2 regions of the Ramlibacter sp. PS4R-6 genome follow, and region 1 is predicted to be linked to the other one. Evidence: riboswitches for the same ligand, from Rfam matches in the RefSeq annotation. Region 1 holds a riboswitch; the other holds the start of a gene.

Evidence for each region. Region 1 has a riboswitch for S-adenosylhomocysteine ahead of ahcY (adenosylhomocysteinase). Riboswitches for the same ligand answer to the same signal wherever they lie in the genome.
Region 2: it holds a riboswitch for S-adenosylhomocysteine, as region 1 does, so the genes downstream of both, metH (methionine synthase) here and ahcY (adenosylhomocysteinase) in region 1, are expected to answer to the same signal.

Annotation. Positions count from the first base shown of each region.
Region 1 covers NZ_JBBHKA010000001.1:1,200,635-1,208,145, forward strand. The annotation lists gene WG903_RS05895 (peptide chain release factor 3) at 1-725, opposite strand, end outside; gene WG903_RS05900 (hypothetical protein) at 835-1,332, shown strand; gene WG903_RS05905 (ATP-dependent DNA ligase) at 1,329-2,411, opposite strand; S-adenosyl-L-homocysteine riboswitch at 2,437-2,518, shown strand; gene ahcY (adenosylhomocysteinase) at 2,590-4,026, shown strand; gene WG903_RS05915 (TlyA family RNA methyltransferase) at 4,035-4,766, shown strand; gene metF (methylenetetrahydrofolate reductase [NAD(P)H]) at 4,763-5,596, shown strand; gene WG903_RS05925 (fructosamine kinase family protein) at 5,549-6,277, opposite strand; gene WG903_RS05930 (DUF3291 domain-containing protein) at 6,274-6,771, opposite strand; gene WG903_RS05935 (23S rRNA (adenine(2030)-N(6))-methyltransferase RlmJ) at 6,771-7,511, opposite strand, start outside.
Region 2 covers NZ_JBBHKA010000001.1:657,591-665,101, forward strand. The annotation lists gene WG903_RS03265 (YifB family Mg chelatase-like AAA ATPase) at 1-888, shown strand, start outside; gene WG903_RS03270 (MFS transporter) at 885-2,069, shown strand; gene metH (methionine synthase) at 2,066-4,786, opposite strand; S-adenosyl-L-homocysteine riboswitch at 4,800-4,882, opposite strand; gene WG903_RS03280 (cyclic nucleotide-binding domain-containing protein) at 4,896-5,510, shown strand; gene WG903_RS03285 (Lrp/AsnC family transcriptional regulator) at 5,700-6,149, opposite strand; gene WG903_RS03290 (homocysteine S-methyltransferase family protein) at 6,355-7,401, opposite strand; gene recQ (DNA helicase RecQ) at 7,418-7,511, shown strand, end outside.

The DNA of each region.
Region 1 (7,511 bases):
TGGTCCCACTCGGGCGAGGCGCCGGCGGCCAGCTCCATGCTTTCCGCGGCGTGGTCGTACTCGGAGCCGAAGCGCTCCTTCAGCCGGGCCGTGTCCGACAGGGCGATGGTCTCGAAGTCCTGCGGGCGGCGCTCGCTGCCCGACTCGAACACCGTCATCGCCTGCGTGCGCAGGTTCATGATGCCGCCGAAGCCTTTGCCCTTGCCGACGGGCCAGGTCATGGGCACGCAGGGCATGCCCAGTTCGCGCTCCACCTCGTCGAGGATGTCCAGCGGCTCGCGCACCTCGCGGTCCATCTTGTTGACGAAGGTGATGATGGGCGTGTCGCGTTGGCGGCACACCTCGATCAGCCGCCGCGTCTGCGCCTCCACGCCGTTGGCCGCGTCGATCACCATCAGGGCCGAGTCGACGGCGGTGAGCACGCGGTAGGTGTCTTCCGAGAAGTCCTTGTGGCCCGGCGTGTCGAGCAAGTTGACCACGTGGTCGCGGTAGAGCATCTGCATCACCGACGAGGCGACCGAGATGCCCCGCTGCTTCTCGATCTCCATCCAGTCGGAGGTGGCGTGGCGCGAGGCCTTGCGCGCCTTGACCGAGCCGGCGATCTGGATCGCGCCCGAGAACAGCAGCAGCTTCTCGGTGAGCGTGGTCTTGCCCGCATCCGGGTGCGAGATGATGGCAAAGGTGCGGCGGCGCCGGACTTCGGCGGCGTACGGGGAGGCTGACAAGGGGGAACTCCGCGGGCCGCGCGGGGCGGCCGGTGTGGGACAGCCCCTATTTTGCCCTCGGTGGCTGCCCTAGTGCCGGCGGCGCCGCTTGGAGCTAGTATCCGCGGCCATGAGACATGGCCTGGCCCTCCTAGCCTTCGCTGCGACCACCTGTGTCTTCGCGCAGCCGGCCGAGCGCCCCAACCAGCCGGTGTTCCGCAGCGGCCCCTGGTTCGTGGTGCGCTCGGTGCGCGACAGCGGCAAGGTCGTCGGATGCACGGGCTTCTACCGCGCCAACCGGCACGTCCAGCTGAGCAAGGACACGCTGATCATCAAGACCGTCGAGGAAGTGAGCGGCGTCGCCTTCGGCTTCGACGGCCAGGCGCCCGGCGCGCTGCGACCCCTGTCGTCCGCCGAGAAGGAACTGCAGGCGATCGCCTTCACCGGCGAGGATTTCGCCAAGCTCTCGCGCAGCTACAAGGTGCGCATCGACGCCGCCACCGCGCAAGGCACGATGCGCCACGAGCTGGAACTGACCGGCCTGTCCGGCGCGCTCGAGAACATCGACAAGGGCTGCCCGGTGCCCGAAGCGCCGAAGACGCCGCAGCGCCGCCGGCACCGCAGCTAGGCCTTGCCCTTGAACACCTTCGCCAGCTCGAAGGGCGTCACCACCTCCAGCTGGTCGTAGCGGCACTCCTGCGGCGGCTTGTCGGGCCGCCAGCGCAGGAACACCGCGGCATGGCGGAATCGGTCGCCCTGCAGGTGGTCGTACTTCACTTCCACCACCCGCTCGGGGCGCAGCGGCTCCCACGTCAGGTCCTTGCCCGCGCTCCAGCGGCTCTGCGCGCCCGGCATGCGATTGGCGTCGTCGCCCGTCGCCTCGGCCCAGCCGGCCCAGGGATGGTCCTTCAGGGCGTCCTTGCGCAACGGCGCGAGCTCCTCGACCAGCTCGCGGCGCATCGCCATCGTGAAAGCCGACGTCACGCCCACGTGCTGCAGCACGCCCGCGTCGTTGTACAGACCGAGCAACAGGGAACCGACGGCGTCGTCGGTGTCGCGGTACCAGCGGAAGCCGGCGACCACGCAATCGGCGGTGCGCGCGTGCTTGATCTTGAACATCGCGCGCTTGCCCGGCTGGTAGGTGGCCGTCTCGGGCTTGGCGATCACGCCGTCGAGGCCCGCGCCTTCGAAGCGTTCGAGCCAGTCCTGCGCGACGGCCCGGTCCTTCGTCACCGGTGTCAGGTGCACCGGCGGCTTCACGGTCTTGAGCAGGCTTTCCAGGCGCGCGCGCCGCTCCGACTGCGGCAGCTGCATCGTCGAGCGCCCGCCGGCCGCGAGCAGGTCGAAGGCGACGAAAGATGCCGGCGTGGCCTGCGCGAGCCGCGCGACGCGCGAGGCCGCGGGATGCAGGCGCTGCTGGAGCGCATCGAAGTCCAGGCCCTGCGGGCCGGCCACCACGATCTCGCCGTCGATCACGCAGCCCCTGGGCAGGCGCTCGATGCACGCGCGCTCGAGCTCGGGGAAGTAGCGGTTCAGGGGCCGCGAGTCGCGGCTCTGGATGAAGCACTCGTCGCCGTTGCGGAAGACGATGGCCCGGAAGCCGTCCCATTTGGGCTCGAAGAGGAACCCTTCCCCCTTCGGAAGCTCATCGGCGATCTTGGCCAGCATGGGCTCGATCGGTGGCGAGGTGGCGGGTGTGGCGGGCATGGCCGACTATCCTATAAAATGCGGGCCATCCGAGGAGCGTTGCACCACCCGAACGGGTGTCAGGCTCGGCCAGCGGCACTTGCGCCGCGCAACGACGCTCACCCCACTGTCCGGTGCGGTGAGTTTTTTTATTCCCGCGCAGCCCGGCAGTGGTCCTCGACACGAACAGGAGCCACGAATGAACGCCGTACTCAAGACCAACGCCGCGCAGGATTGCGCGATCGCCGACGCCAAGCTGGCCGACTGGGGCCGCAAGGAAATCCGCATCGCCGAGACGGAGATGCCCGGCCTGATGGCCATCCGCCAGGAATTCGCGAAGAGCCAGCCGCTCAAGGGCGCGCGCATCACGGGCTCGCTGCACATGACCATCCAGACGGCCGTGCTGATCGAGACGCTGCAGGCGCTGGGCGCGCAGGTGCGCTGGGCCTCGTGCAACATCTTCTCGACGCAGGACCACGCCGCGGCCGCCATCGCCGCCAGCGGCACGCCGGTGTTCGCGATCAAGGGCGAGTCGCTCGAAGACTACTGGGACTACACGCACCGCATCTTCGATTTCGGCGCCAAGGGTTCGGAGCATGAAGGCCCGAACATGATCCTGGACGACGGCGGCGACGCCACGCTGCTGATGCACCTGGGCCAGCGCTGCGAGTCCGACCTGTCGCTGATCGACACGCATTCCAGCGAGGAGGAGCGCATCCTCTACGCCGCGATCCGCAAGAAGCTCAAGGAAGACCCGAGCTGGTACTCGCGCAAGGCCAAGGAGATCATCGGCGTCACCGAGGAGACGACCACCGGCGTGCACCGGCTGATCGACATGGCGAACAAGGGCCTCCTGAAGTTCCGCGCCATCAACGTCAACGACTCGGTCACCAAGAGCAAGTTCGACAACCTCTACGGCTGCCGCGAGTCGCTGGTGGACGGCATCAAGCGCGCCACCGACGTGATGGTCGCCGGCAAGGTCGCGCTGGTGTGCGGCTACGGCGACGTGGGCAAGGGCTCGGCGCAGGCGCTGCGTGCGCTGTCGGCGCAGGTGTGGGTGACCGAGATCGACCCCATCAACGCGCTGCAGGCCGCGATGGAAGGCTACCGCGTGGTCACCATGGACTACGCCGCCGACAAGGCCGACATCTTCGTGACCGCCACCGGCAACCGCGACGTCATCACCTACGCCCACATGGCGAAGATGAAGGACCAGGCCATCGTCTGCAACATCGGCCACTTCGACAACGAGATCGACGTCGCGTCGCTCGAAGCCAAGTGCAAGTGGGACGAGATCAAGCCGCAGGTCGACCACGTGATCTTCGAGGACGGCAAGCGCATCATCCTGCTGGCCAAGGGCCGCCTGGTGAACCTGGGCTGCGGCACGGGCCACCCCAGCTACGTGATGTCCTCGTCGTTCGCCAACCAGACGCTGGCGCAGATCGAGCTGTTCACCCGCCCGAACGACTACCAGGTCGGCCAGGTGTACGTGCTGCCCAAGCACCTGGACGAGAAGGTGGCACGCCTGCAGCTGTCCAAGCTGGGCGCGCAGCTCACGGAGCTGACGCAGGCGCAGGCCGACTACATCGGCGTGCAAAAGCAGGGCCCGTACAAGCCCGACACCTACCGCTACTGAGGCACTGCGTGCGCGCGGACCAGTTGCTCGTCGAACGCGGCCTTGCCGCGACGCGGTCGCAGGCCCAGCGCCTGATCGCGTCGGGCGTGCGCTGGCGCGCGCCGGGCGGCTGGAAGGACGTCGCCAAGAACGGTGACGAGATCCCGATGCAGGCCGAAGTCGAATTGCTCGATGACGCCGAGGCGCGCTACGTCTCGCGCGGCGGGCTCAAGCTCGAAGGCGCCCTGGCGCAATCGGGCGTGGACGTGCGCGGCAAGGCGTGCCTGGACGTCGGCCAGTCCACCGGCGGCTTCACCGACTGCCTGCTGCGTCACGGCGCGGCGCGCGTGACGGGCGTGGACGTCGGCCATGGGCAGTTGCACGAGAGCCTGCGCGAGGACCCGCGCGTCACGGCCATCGAGAAGCTCAATGCCCGCGAGCTCTCCGCAGCGCGCGTCGGCGGCGACTTCGACGTGGTCGTGGGCGACCTCTCGTTCATCTCGCTCACGCTCGTCATCCCCGCGCTGCGCGCGCTGCTGAAAGCGGGCGGCGACCTGCTCATGCTCGTCAAGCCGCAATTCGAGTTGCAGCCGGGCCAGCTGGGCAAGGGCGGCATCGTCACGGACCCGTCGCTCTACGCGGTCGTCGAACAGCGCCTGCGCGACGCCTGCCGCCAGGCCGGCTTCGCCGTGAAAGGCTGGTTCGAGAGTCCCATCGCCGGCGGTGACGGCAACCGCGAATTTTTCATCCATTGCCAATGACCCTTCCCCTCAGCCTCGAATTCTTCCCGCCCAAGACGCCCGAAGGCGCGGCGAAGCTGCGCGCGGCGCGCCAGCAGCTCTATGCGCTGCAGCCCGAGTTCTGCTCCGTCACCTACGGCGCGGGCGGCTCGACGCAGCAAGGCACCTTCGACACCGTGTCCGAAATCCTGATGGAAGGCGTCGATGCGGCGTCGCACCTGTCGTGCATCGGCGCGACGAAGGAAAAGGTGCGCGAGGCGCTGGGCCTGCTCGATGCCATGGGCGTCAAGCGCCTGGTCGCGCTGCGCGGCGACCTGCCCAGCGGCTACGGCACCGGCGGCGAGTTCACCTACGCCAGCGACCTCATCGCCTTCATCCGGAACGAGACGGGCGACAAGTTCAAGATCGACGTGGCGTGCTATCCCGAGGTGCATCCGCAGGCACGCTCGGCCGAGTCGGACATGAAGGCCTTCGCGACGAAGGTGCGCGCGGGCGCCAACACGGCGATCACGCAGTACTTCTTCAACGCCGACGCGTATTTCCGTTTCGTCGACGAGGTGCAGAAAGCCGGCCTGGAGATCGCGGTCGTGCCGGGCATCATGCCGATCACGAACTCGTCGCAGCTGATGCGCTTTTCCGACGCCTGCGGCGCGGAGATTCCGCGCTGGATCCGCCTGCGGCTCGAAGGCTTCGGCGACGACACGAAGTCGATCAAGGCCTTCGGCCTGGACGTGGTCACGGCGCTGTGCGAGAAGCTGCGCGCCGGCGGCGCCGGCTGCTTCCACTTCTACACGATGAACCAGTCAGCCGCGACGCTGGAGATCTGCAAGCGCCTCGGCACAGCGCAGTGACTGCTGCCGGTAGCCGCCGCCGAACAGCACGGCGTGGTTGAGCAGGTGGTACAGCTGGTACAGGTGCTTGCGGCGCGCGTAGCCCGCTTGCGGTGAACCGTAGCCTTGCCGGAAGCCCGTCGGCGGGGAGCCGAACAGCTCCATCATCGCGACGTCCGCCTCGGCATCCGAATAGGACACGCAAGGGTCGTAGATGACCGGTGTGCCGTCGGCGAGCATGCCCCAGTTGCCGGACCAGAGGTCGCCGTGGATCAGGCTCGCGCGCGGTTCGTAGCCGTCTTGGAACAGCGACGGTATCGCGTCGATCGCCGCACCCACGGCCTTCGCCAACTCGGGATCGCGCAGGCGCGCGAGCATCGGATGCAGGCGTGATTCGCGCCAGAACGTCGGCCAGTCCTCGCTGCGCGTGTTGACCTGCGGCGTCGCGCCGATGAAGTTGTCGGCGAGCCAGCCAAAGGGCTCGTCGAACGGGATCGCGTGCAGCGCCGCGAGCGCACGGCCGAAGCGCTCGCCGAAACCGGCGTCCGGCTGCGCGAAGTCCAGCCATTCCAGGACGAGCCTGTCCTCGTGCAGCTCGAAGACGCGCGGGACGCGGATCGTGTTGGTCATGGCGAGCATGAGCAGGCCTTCGGCTTCGGCGCGCAGCACCGCGGCGTCGCCGCGCTTCACGAAGGTCTTCAACGTTCGACCGCTTCGCCTTGCGGCGTGAACATCTGCTTGAACGTGAAGGCCTGCGGATGCGGGCCCTTCGCGCCCAGTAGCTTCAAGCGCTCCAGGCCTTGCTGCGGCGTGGGCACGTCGCCGGCGGCAATCCACCACAGCGCCAGGAACGGCACGCCGTCGCCCAGCTCCGGCAGCCCGCCGACGTACTGCTTCCAGTCGCCGAACCACTTCTTGCGCGCGGCGAACACCTTGGCGTGCGCCGTCTTGTACGCGTAGGCGTGCAGCGATTCCACGCTGTCCCACACGCTCATGTTGAACAGCACGCGCGGGTCGGCGAGCTCGCGCTGGGCCGGGTCGCGGCTGTCGGAGACGTAGCGCCACACGAACCCGGGGCTGCGCTCGGCCAGCTGGTTGATCTCGTCGAGCTGCGCGATGAACTCCGCCATCACCGGGTCGTCCTGGTCGCCCAGCGCATAGGCGACGTTGACCTGCGCGAGGTGCCAGCGCTGCATCACGAGCTCTCGAGCACGTGCCCCTTGCCGCGGCCGCGGCCGAGGATGTCGACCATCTGCGGCAGCGCCGCCTGCATCGCGGGCTTGAGCGTGTGCGGCGGGTTGACGACGAACATGCCGCTGGCCGTGAGGCCCTGGGGCTGGTTGCCTTCGCCCGGCTGGTGCGCCACGTGCCCGATCGACAAGGTGGCGTGCAGCCACGGCTTGCCGGCGTTGTTGGTGATGGTCTTCAGGCGCCGCGGCAGCTCGTGCGCTTCGGGCCGCGGGATGATCGGGTACCAGACGACGTACACGCCGGTGGGGAAGCGCTTGAGGCAGTCCTGGATGCAGGCCGTGACCTTGGCGTAGTCGCTCTTGATCTCGTAGCTGGGGTCGATCAGCACCAGGGCCCGGCGCGACGGCGGGGGCAGGAAGGCCTTGAGCGACTCGAAACCGTCGGTGCGGGCCACCGCCACCTCGCGCCCGGCCTCCATCTGGGCCACGTGGCCGGCGAGGGCCTTGGCGTCGGTGGGGTGCATCTCGAACAGCTTCAGCCGGTCGCGGCCGCCTTCCCGCAGCAGTTCGTGGACCACGAAGGGGGAGCCCGGGTAGACCTTCCATTGGCCTTTCTTGTTGAAGCTGGCCACCACGGAGACGTAGTCGGCCAGGGCCGGCGCTACATTTTCGAGAGCGCGCAAAGCAGGCGCCAGCTTGAGAATCCCGTCCTGGGCCTCGCCCGAAGTGCCCGCATACTCCCCGTC
Region 2 (7,511 bases), 540 kb from region 1:
GCGGCGGGATCGCACAGCGTGCTGATGCTGGGCCCGCCGGGCTCGGGCAAGTCGATGCTGGCGCAGCGCTTCGCGGGCCTGCTGCCGCCGCTGTCGGTGGACGAAGCCTTGCAGTCGGCGGCCATCGCCAGCCTCGCCGGGCGCTTCTCGGCCTCGGGCTGGCGCATGCGGCCCACCTGCACGCCGCACCACACGGCGAGCGCGGTGGCGCTGGTCGGCGGAGGTTCGCCGCCGCGGCCCGGGGAGATCTCGCTGGCGCACAACGGCGTGCTGTTCCTCGACGAGCTGCCCGAGTTCCCGCGCGCCGCGCTCGAGGCGTTGCGCGAGCCGCTGGAGACGGGCCGCATCACGATCTCGCGCGCCGCGCACCGCGCGGAGTTCCCGGCGCGCTTCCAGTTCGTCGGTGCGATGAACCCCTGCCCGTGCGGCTGGCTGGGCACCGTGCACCGCCACTGCCGCTGCACGCCGGACCAGGTCGCGCGCTACCAGTCCAAGTTGAGCGGCCCCTTGCTCGACCGCATCGACCTGCACGTGGAGGTGCCGGCGATGCGCGCGGAGGAACTGCTGCACGCGCCCGCCGGCGAAGGCACGGAGCGCGTGCGCGAGCGCTGCGCCAAGGCACGCGAACGCGCGATCGAGCGCCAGGGCAAGGCCAACCAGGCGCTGCAGGGCCGGGAGATCGACACGCACGCGGCGCTCGACACCGCCGCGGCGAAGTTCCTCAACCTCGCGTCGGCGCGGCTGGGATGGAGCGCGCGGGCCACGCACCGCGCGATGAAGGTGGCGCGCACCATCGCCGACCTGGCGGGCGCCGCGACCACGCAGGCCGAGCACGTGGCCGAGGCGGTGCAGTACCGGCGCGCGCTCGCGGCGACAATCGCCGCATGACGCAGTCCCCGGCGGCGCACGACCGCCGATTCGTCCTCTGGCTCTCGGTCGCGCAGCTCATCACCTGGGGCAGCGTCTTCTACGGCTTCTCCCTGCTGATGGAGCCGGTCGAGCGCGAGCTGGGCCTGACGCGCGCGCAATCGTCGCTGGCCTTCAGCCTGGCCCTCTTCGCCGAAGGCGCGGCGGCCTTTCCCATCGGGCGCTGGATCGACGCCGGCCACGAGCGCGCCGTGATGACGGGCGGCTCGCTGCTGGCGGGCGTGTGCCTCATCGTCCACTCGTTCGTGCACTCGCAGGCCGCCTTCTACGCCGTGTGGCTGTTGCTCGGCGTGGCGCTGGCGGGCACCTTGTACAACCCGGTGTTCGCGGTGGTCACGCGCCGTTTCCCGCAGGACTTCCGCCGCGCCATCATCACGCTCACCTTCCTGGGCGGCCTGGCCAGCACGGTGATGATCCCGATCTTCGCGGGGCTCATCTCCGCGATGGGCTGGCGGCAGGCGCTGTGGGTCCTGGCGGGCTTGCAGCTGCTGGTCTGCGCCCCGCTGCATTTCGTGCAACTGCGCAACGCCCCGGGGCCGGTCGTGCATGCGCATGCGGTGAAGCCGCCGCACGAGCACATGACCAGCGCGCCCTACATCCTCATCGGTGTTTTCACCGTCGGCATGATGGCCGTGACCGCCGCGCTGCCGCCGCACATGATCAGCCTGCTGCGCGGCGCCGGCCTCGACGAGAAATGGGTGATCGCGATCCCCGCGAGCATCGGGGCGATCCAGGTGCTCGGCCGCCTGCTGCTGTTCTTCTTCGAGCACCGCTTCGACGTGCACGTGGCCAACCGCACCATCCCCATGCTGATCCCCATCAGCCTGGCCTTCCTGCTGTTCGCGGGTGGCTACGTGTGGGGCGCGGCGCTCTTCGTGATCTTCTTCGGGCTGGGCAACGGGATGATGACGATCGTGAAGGGAACGGCCATCGCGCAGTACGTGAGCCGCGAGAACATCGGCGCGCTCACGGGCGCGCTCGGCCCGCCGACGGCCGTCGCCCGTGCGGTCATGCCGTGGCTGTTGGGGTCGCTGTGGACGGCCCAGGCCGGCTACAGCGTGGGCCTGTCGGTGCTGATCGCCATCTGCGCTGCGGGCGCCGGCGCGCTGGTGCTCGCGCAGCGCATCGCGCTGAAGCGCTAGAGGTTCGGCGCCAGCAGGCGCTGCAGTTCCTCGATCCGCGCGCCGCGGCGCCGCGCCAGGTCCTGCAGCTGGTCGTCGCCGATCTTGCCGACGTTGAAGTACGTGCTCTCGGGGTGCGAGAGGTAGAAGCCGCTCACGCTCGCCGCCGGCGTCATCGCCAGGCTCTCGGTCAGGCCCATCTCGGCCTCTTCCGCGCGCAGCAGCTCGAACAGGTCGCGCTTGACGCTGTGGTCGGGGCACGCCGGGTAGCCCGGCGCGGGCCGGATGCCGCGGTACTTCTCGGCGATCAGTTCGTCGCCCGAGAGCGATTCACCCGCCGCGTAGCCCCACAGGTCCTTGCGCACGCGCTCGTGCATCGCCTCGGCGAACGCTTCGGCGAGGCGGTCGGCCAGCGCCTTGAGCATGATGGCCGAGTAATCGTCGAGGTCGTCGAGGAAGTACTTCTCCTTCTTCTCGACGCCGATGCCGGCCGTCACGGCGAAGGCGCCGATGTAGTCGCGCGCCACGCCCTTGGGCGCGATGAAGTCCGCCAGGCACCGGTTGGGCCGCATCTGCCCTTCGATCTCGTGCTTCTCGGTTTGCTGGCGCAGCCCCCACCAGGTCATGAGCGGGTGCGAACGCGATTCGTCGGCGTAGACCTCGATGTCGTCGTCGTTCACCGTGTTGGCGGGCCACAGGCCGACCACCGCGTTGGCCGTGAGCCAGCGCCCCTCGATCAGGCGCTTGAGCATGCGCTGGCCGTCGGCGTACACGCGCACGGCCTCGGTGCCCACGACCTCGTCCTTCAGGATGTCGGGGAAGCGCCCGGCCAGGTCCCAGGTCTGGAAGAACGGGCCCCAGTCGATGTACTTCGCCAATTCCGCCAGGTCGAAGTTCTTGAAGACGCGCCGGCCGATGAACTTGGGTGCGGGCGGCGTGTAGCCCGCCCACTCGATGCGCGTCTTGTTGGCCCGCGCCTGCGCCAGCGGCACCAGCGGCACCTGCTTCTTGTTGGCGTGCTGCACGCGCACGCGCTCGTAGTCGGCCTCGACTTCGGCGATGTACTTCGCCGCCTGGTCGGACAGCAGGCCCTGCGCGACGCTCACGCTGCGCGAGGCGTCGGGCACGTAGACCACCGGGCCTTCGTAGTGCGGCGCGATCTTCACCGCCGTGTGCACGCGGCTGGTCGTCGCCCCGCCGATCAGCAGCGGGATTTTCTTGATGCGGAAATGCTCGTCCTTCTGCATCTCGCTGGCGACGTACTGCATCTCCTCCAGCGACGGCGTGATCAGGCCCGACAGCCCGACGATGTCCGCGCCCTCGACCTTGGCCTTGGCGAGGATCTCGTGGCACGGGACCATCACGCCCATGTTCACCACCTCGAAGTTGTTGCACTGGAGGACGACGGTGACGATGTTCTTGCCGATGTCGTGCACGTCGCCCTTGACGGTGGCGATCACGATCTTGCCCTTGGAGCGGATCTCCTCGCCTGCCGCGGCCTGCTGCTTCTTCTCTTCCTCGATGTAGGGAATGAGGTGCGCCACGGCCTGCTTCATCACGCGCGCCGACTTCACCACCTGGGGCAGGAACATCTTGCCCTGGCCGAACAGGTCGCCCACGATGTTCATGCCGTCCATGAGCGGCCCTTCGATCACGTTGAGCGGCCGGCCGCCCCTGGCGACGATCGCCTGGTACGCCTCTTCGGTGTCGGCGACGATGTGGTCGGTGATGCCGTGCACCAGCGCGTGCGCGAGGCGCTGCTCGACGGGGTGGCCGCGCCATTCGTTCTTCTTCGTGTCGTCCTTCGCCGCGCCCTTGGCGGCCTCGGCGATCTCGATCAGGCGCTCGGCCGCGTCGGGGCGGCGGTTGAGCACCACGTCCTCGACGCGCTCACGCAATTGCGGCTCCACCTCGTCGTACACACCGACCATGCCGGCGTTGACGATGCCCATGTCCATGCCGGCCTGGATCGCGTGGTACAGGAACACCGTGTGGATGGCCTCGCGCACCGGGTCGTTGCCGCGGAAGGAGAAGCTCACGTTCGACACGCCGCCCGACACCTTGGCGCCCGGCAGGTTCTGCTTGATCCACTTCGTCGCCTCGATGAAGTCGACGGCGTAGTTGTCGTGCTCCTCGATGCCCGTGGCGATGGCGAAGATGTTGGGGTCGAAGATGATGTCCTCGGGCGCGAAGTCGACCTCGTCCACCAGGATGCGGTAGGCGCGCTGGCAGATCTCGGTCTTGCGCTGGAAGGTGTCGGCCTGCCCCTTCTCGTCGAACGCCATCACCACCGCCGCCGCGCCGTAGCGCTTGACCAGCGTGGCCTGCCGCTTGAACTCCACCTCGCCTTCCTTCATCGAGATGGAATTGACGATCCCCTTACCCTGGATGCAGCGCAGGCCGGCCTCGATGACGCTCCACTTGGACGAGTCGATCATCACCGGCACCTTGGCGATGTCGGGTTCGCTCGCCATCAGGTTCAGGAAGCGGACCATGGCGGCCTGGCTGTCCAGCATGGCCTCGTCCATGTTCACGTCGATGACCTGCGCGCCGTTCTCGACCTGCTGGCGCGCGACGGCCAGGGCCTTTTCGAACTCGCCCGCGAGGATCATGCGCGCGAAGGCCTTGGAGCCGGTGACGTTGGTGCGCTCGCCGATGTTGACGAACAGGCTGCCGCGGCCGATGGCGACGGGTTCGAGGCCGGAGAGGCGAAGCGGGGGGACGGTGGGCGCGCTCATGTCTCTTGAAGTCGAGAAATGAGCGCCGTTGACCTTAGGGAAACCCCAGCCTGACGCTAAGCAACTTGCTTAGGCGCTGCAGCGCTCCTGGGGCCAGACTGCATTCTAAATGCACGACGCTTCCACGCTCACGCCACCGGCTGCCGGACTGCTCGCCCGGCTGCTGGGCCGCGCACCCGCGCAGGAGCGGCCGCGCCCGGTCGCAGGCTCGTCGTCGGCCGACCTGGCGGCGGAGATGCTGTGCGCGCCCACCGCGCTGATGAAGCTGGCCCCGGAGGAAGCGCGCACCGTCGTGGCGTACATGCAGCCGCACAAGATCGCCGAAGGCACCACCTTCATCCGCGAGGGCGACAGCGAGCGCACCGACTTCATGCTGCTGGTGCTGGCCGGCGAGGTGACGGTGGAGACCATCGTCGTCAGCCGCACCGCGCCGATCACCGTGACCGTGCTCGGCCCCGGCAGCCTGATCGGCGAGATGGGCCTGGTGGACGGCGCGCCGCGCTCGGCGTCGTGCACCGCGCTCAGCGACCTGCGCTGCGCGGTGCTCACGCGCGCGTCCCTCAATCGCCTGATGGAGGACGAACCGCGCACCGCCGCCAAGCTGGTGCTGGCGATCGCGATGCGCATGTCGCAGCGCATGCGCGACAGCCAGGAAAAACTCAAGCTCTACGCCCAGCTGACGCAGGCGATGAACGAAGAAATCAACGAGCTGATGCCGCTGTAGAGCTGGCGAAACTGACCAAACTGTCGGACGTTTTCGTCCCGGCGCCCCCATCTCCACCGCACAGAAAAAATCCCCCGGAGCTGCCCGCTCCGGGGGATGAGGGGTCGGGCTGGAGAAACTTGCAAACAGGCCCAACCGAGGAGATGCCTGTGAACAAGCATTTGCCGTGCCCATTTGTGTTGCCAGGCGCTACAGGGGCAGGTCGGCCTTCTTGAGCGTGCGCAAAACGAAGCTGGATTTGCTGTGGCGGATGCCCTTGATCTTGTAGAGGCGCTCGCGCAGCAGCCGCTCGTAGTCGCGTGTGTCCCGCACCGCCACGCGCAGCAGGTAGTCGTACTCGCCCGAGACCAGGTAGGCCTCCACCACTTCGGGGATGGCCGCCAGCGTCTCGCCGAATTTCTCCAGCGTGTTGTCCGAATGGCTGTCCAGCGTGACCTGCACCAGCACCGTGTCCTGCAGGCCGATCGCCTGTGCGTTCAGGCGCACCGTGTAGCCCTCAATCACGCCGGCCTGCTCCATCTTGCGGATGCGCTCCCAGCACGGCGAGGCCGACAGGCCCACGGCCTGGCCGACCTCCTGCAGGCTGGCGCGGGCGTTCCTTTGCAGCGTGGCGAGGATTTTTCGGTCGATGGCGTCCATGACCGAAGGATATCCTGCTGCAGCCAGCAATCCAAGGAAGAACGGCAAGAAATTCCGACCTGTGCGGAAGACACTGGGAGCTCGGACAGGCGGGCTTACCGGCAACGCGTGGACGTACCGGGGCCCGGCGGGTTATCGCCCGCCGGGCGAGTCGGATCAAGAGAATCTGGTTCCCGGCCGGCGCCGGGACGGCAGCGCGCTTCGCTTACGCAGCCGCCTTGTAGAAGAACTCGCGCTGCACGCTGCGCGCGGCCAGGGGCTCCACCGCCTCTCGGATCGCGGTGATGTGCTCCGGCGTGGTGCCGCAGCAGCCGCCCACGATGTTCACCAGCCCTTCGGCCGCGAACTCGCGCAGCAGGCGCGAGGTGACCTCGGGCGTTTCGTCGAAACCGGTCTCGGCCATGGGGTTGGGCAGGCCCGCGTTCGGGTAGCAGCTGATGAACGTGTCGCCCGCAACCTTGGCCAGCTCCTGGATGTACGGGCGCATCAGCGCCGCGCCCAGCGCGCAATTCAGGCCCACGGCGAGCGGACGCGCATGGCGCACGCTGTACCAGAAGGCCGTCACCGTCTGGCCGCTCAGGATGCGGCCGGACGCATCGGTCACCGTGCCGCTGATGATCACCGGCAGGCGCTCGCCCGATTCGTCGAAGTACTGCTCGATGGCGAACAGCGCCGCCTTCGCGTTGAGCGTGTCGAAGATGGTCTCCACCAGCAGCAGGTCGGAGCCGCCTTCGGTCAGGCCCTTGGCCTGCTCGTAGTAAGCCGCGCGCAGCTCTTCGAAGTCGACGTTGCGCGCGCCCGGGTCGTTCACGTCGGGGCTGATGCTGGCGGTGCGCGGCGTCGGGCCCAGCGCGCCGGCGACGAAGCGCGGCTTGTCCGGCGTGGAGAACTTGTCCGCGGCGGCGCGCGCGAGCTTCGCGGAGGCCACGTTCATCTCCAGCGCCAGGTCGCCCAGGCCATAGTCGTCCTGCGCGATGCGCGTGGCACCAAAGGTGTTGGTCTCGATGATGTCCACGCCCGAGGCGAGGTAGGCCTCGTGAATGTCGCGCACGACGTCCGGGCGCGTCAGCGACAGCAGGTCACCGTTGTTGCGCAGGTCCTTCGGGTGGTCCTTGAAGCGCTCGCCCCGATAATCGGCCTCCGACAGCTTGAAACGCTGCAGCATCGTGCCCATCGCGCCGTCCAGGATGACGATGCGCTTCTCCAGCAATGAGGGGAGCTCGCGGCCACGGGTGTAGGCGATGGGCTTCATGGTGCGTTGATTGTAGGTGTCCTCCTCCCATTCCATCCTCAGTGAGGTCTTCGGCTACGAGGCCTTCCGCGGCCCGCAGGCGCAGATCGTCGACCACGTCGTGGCCGGCG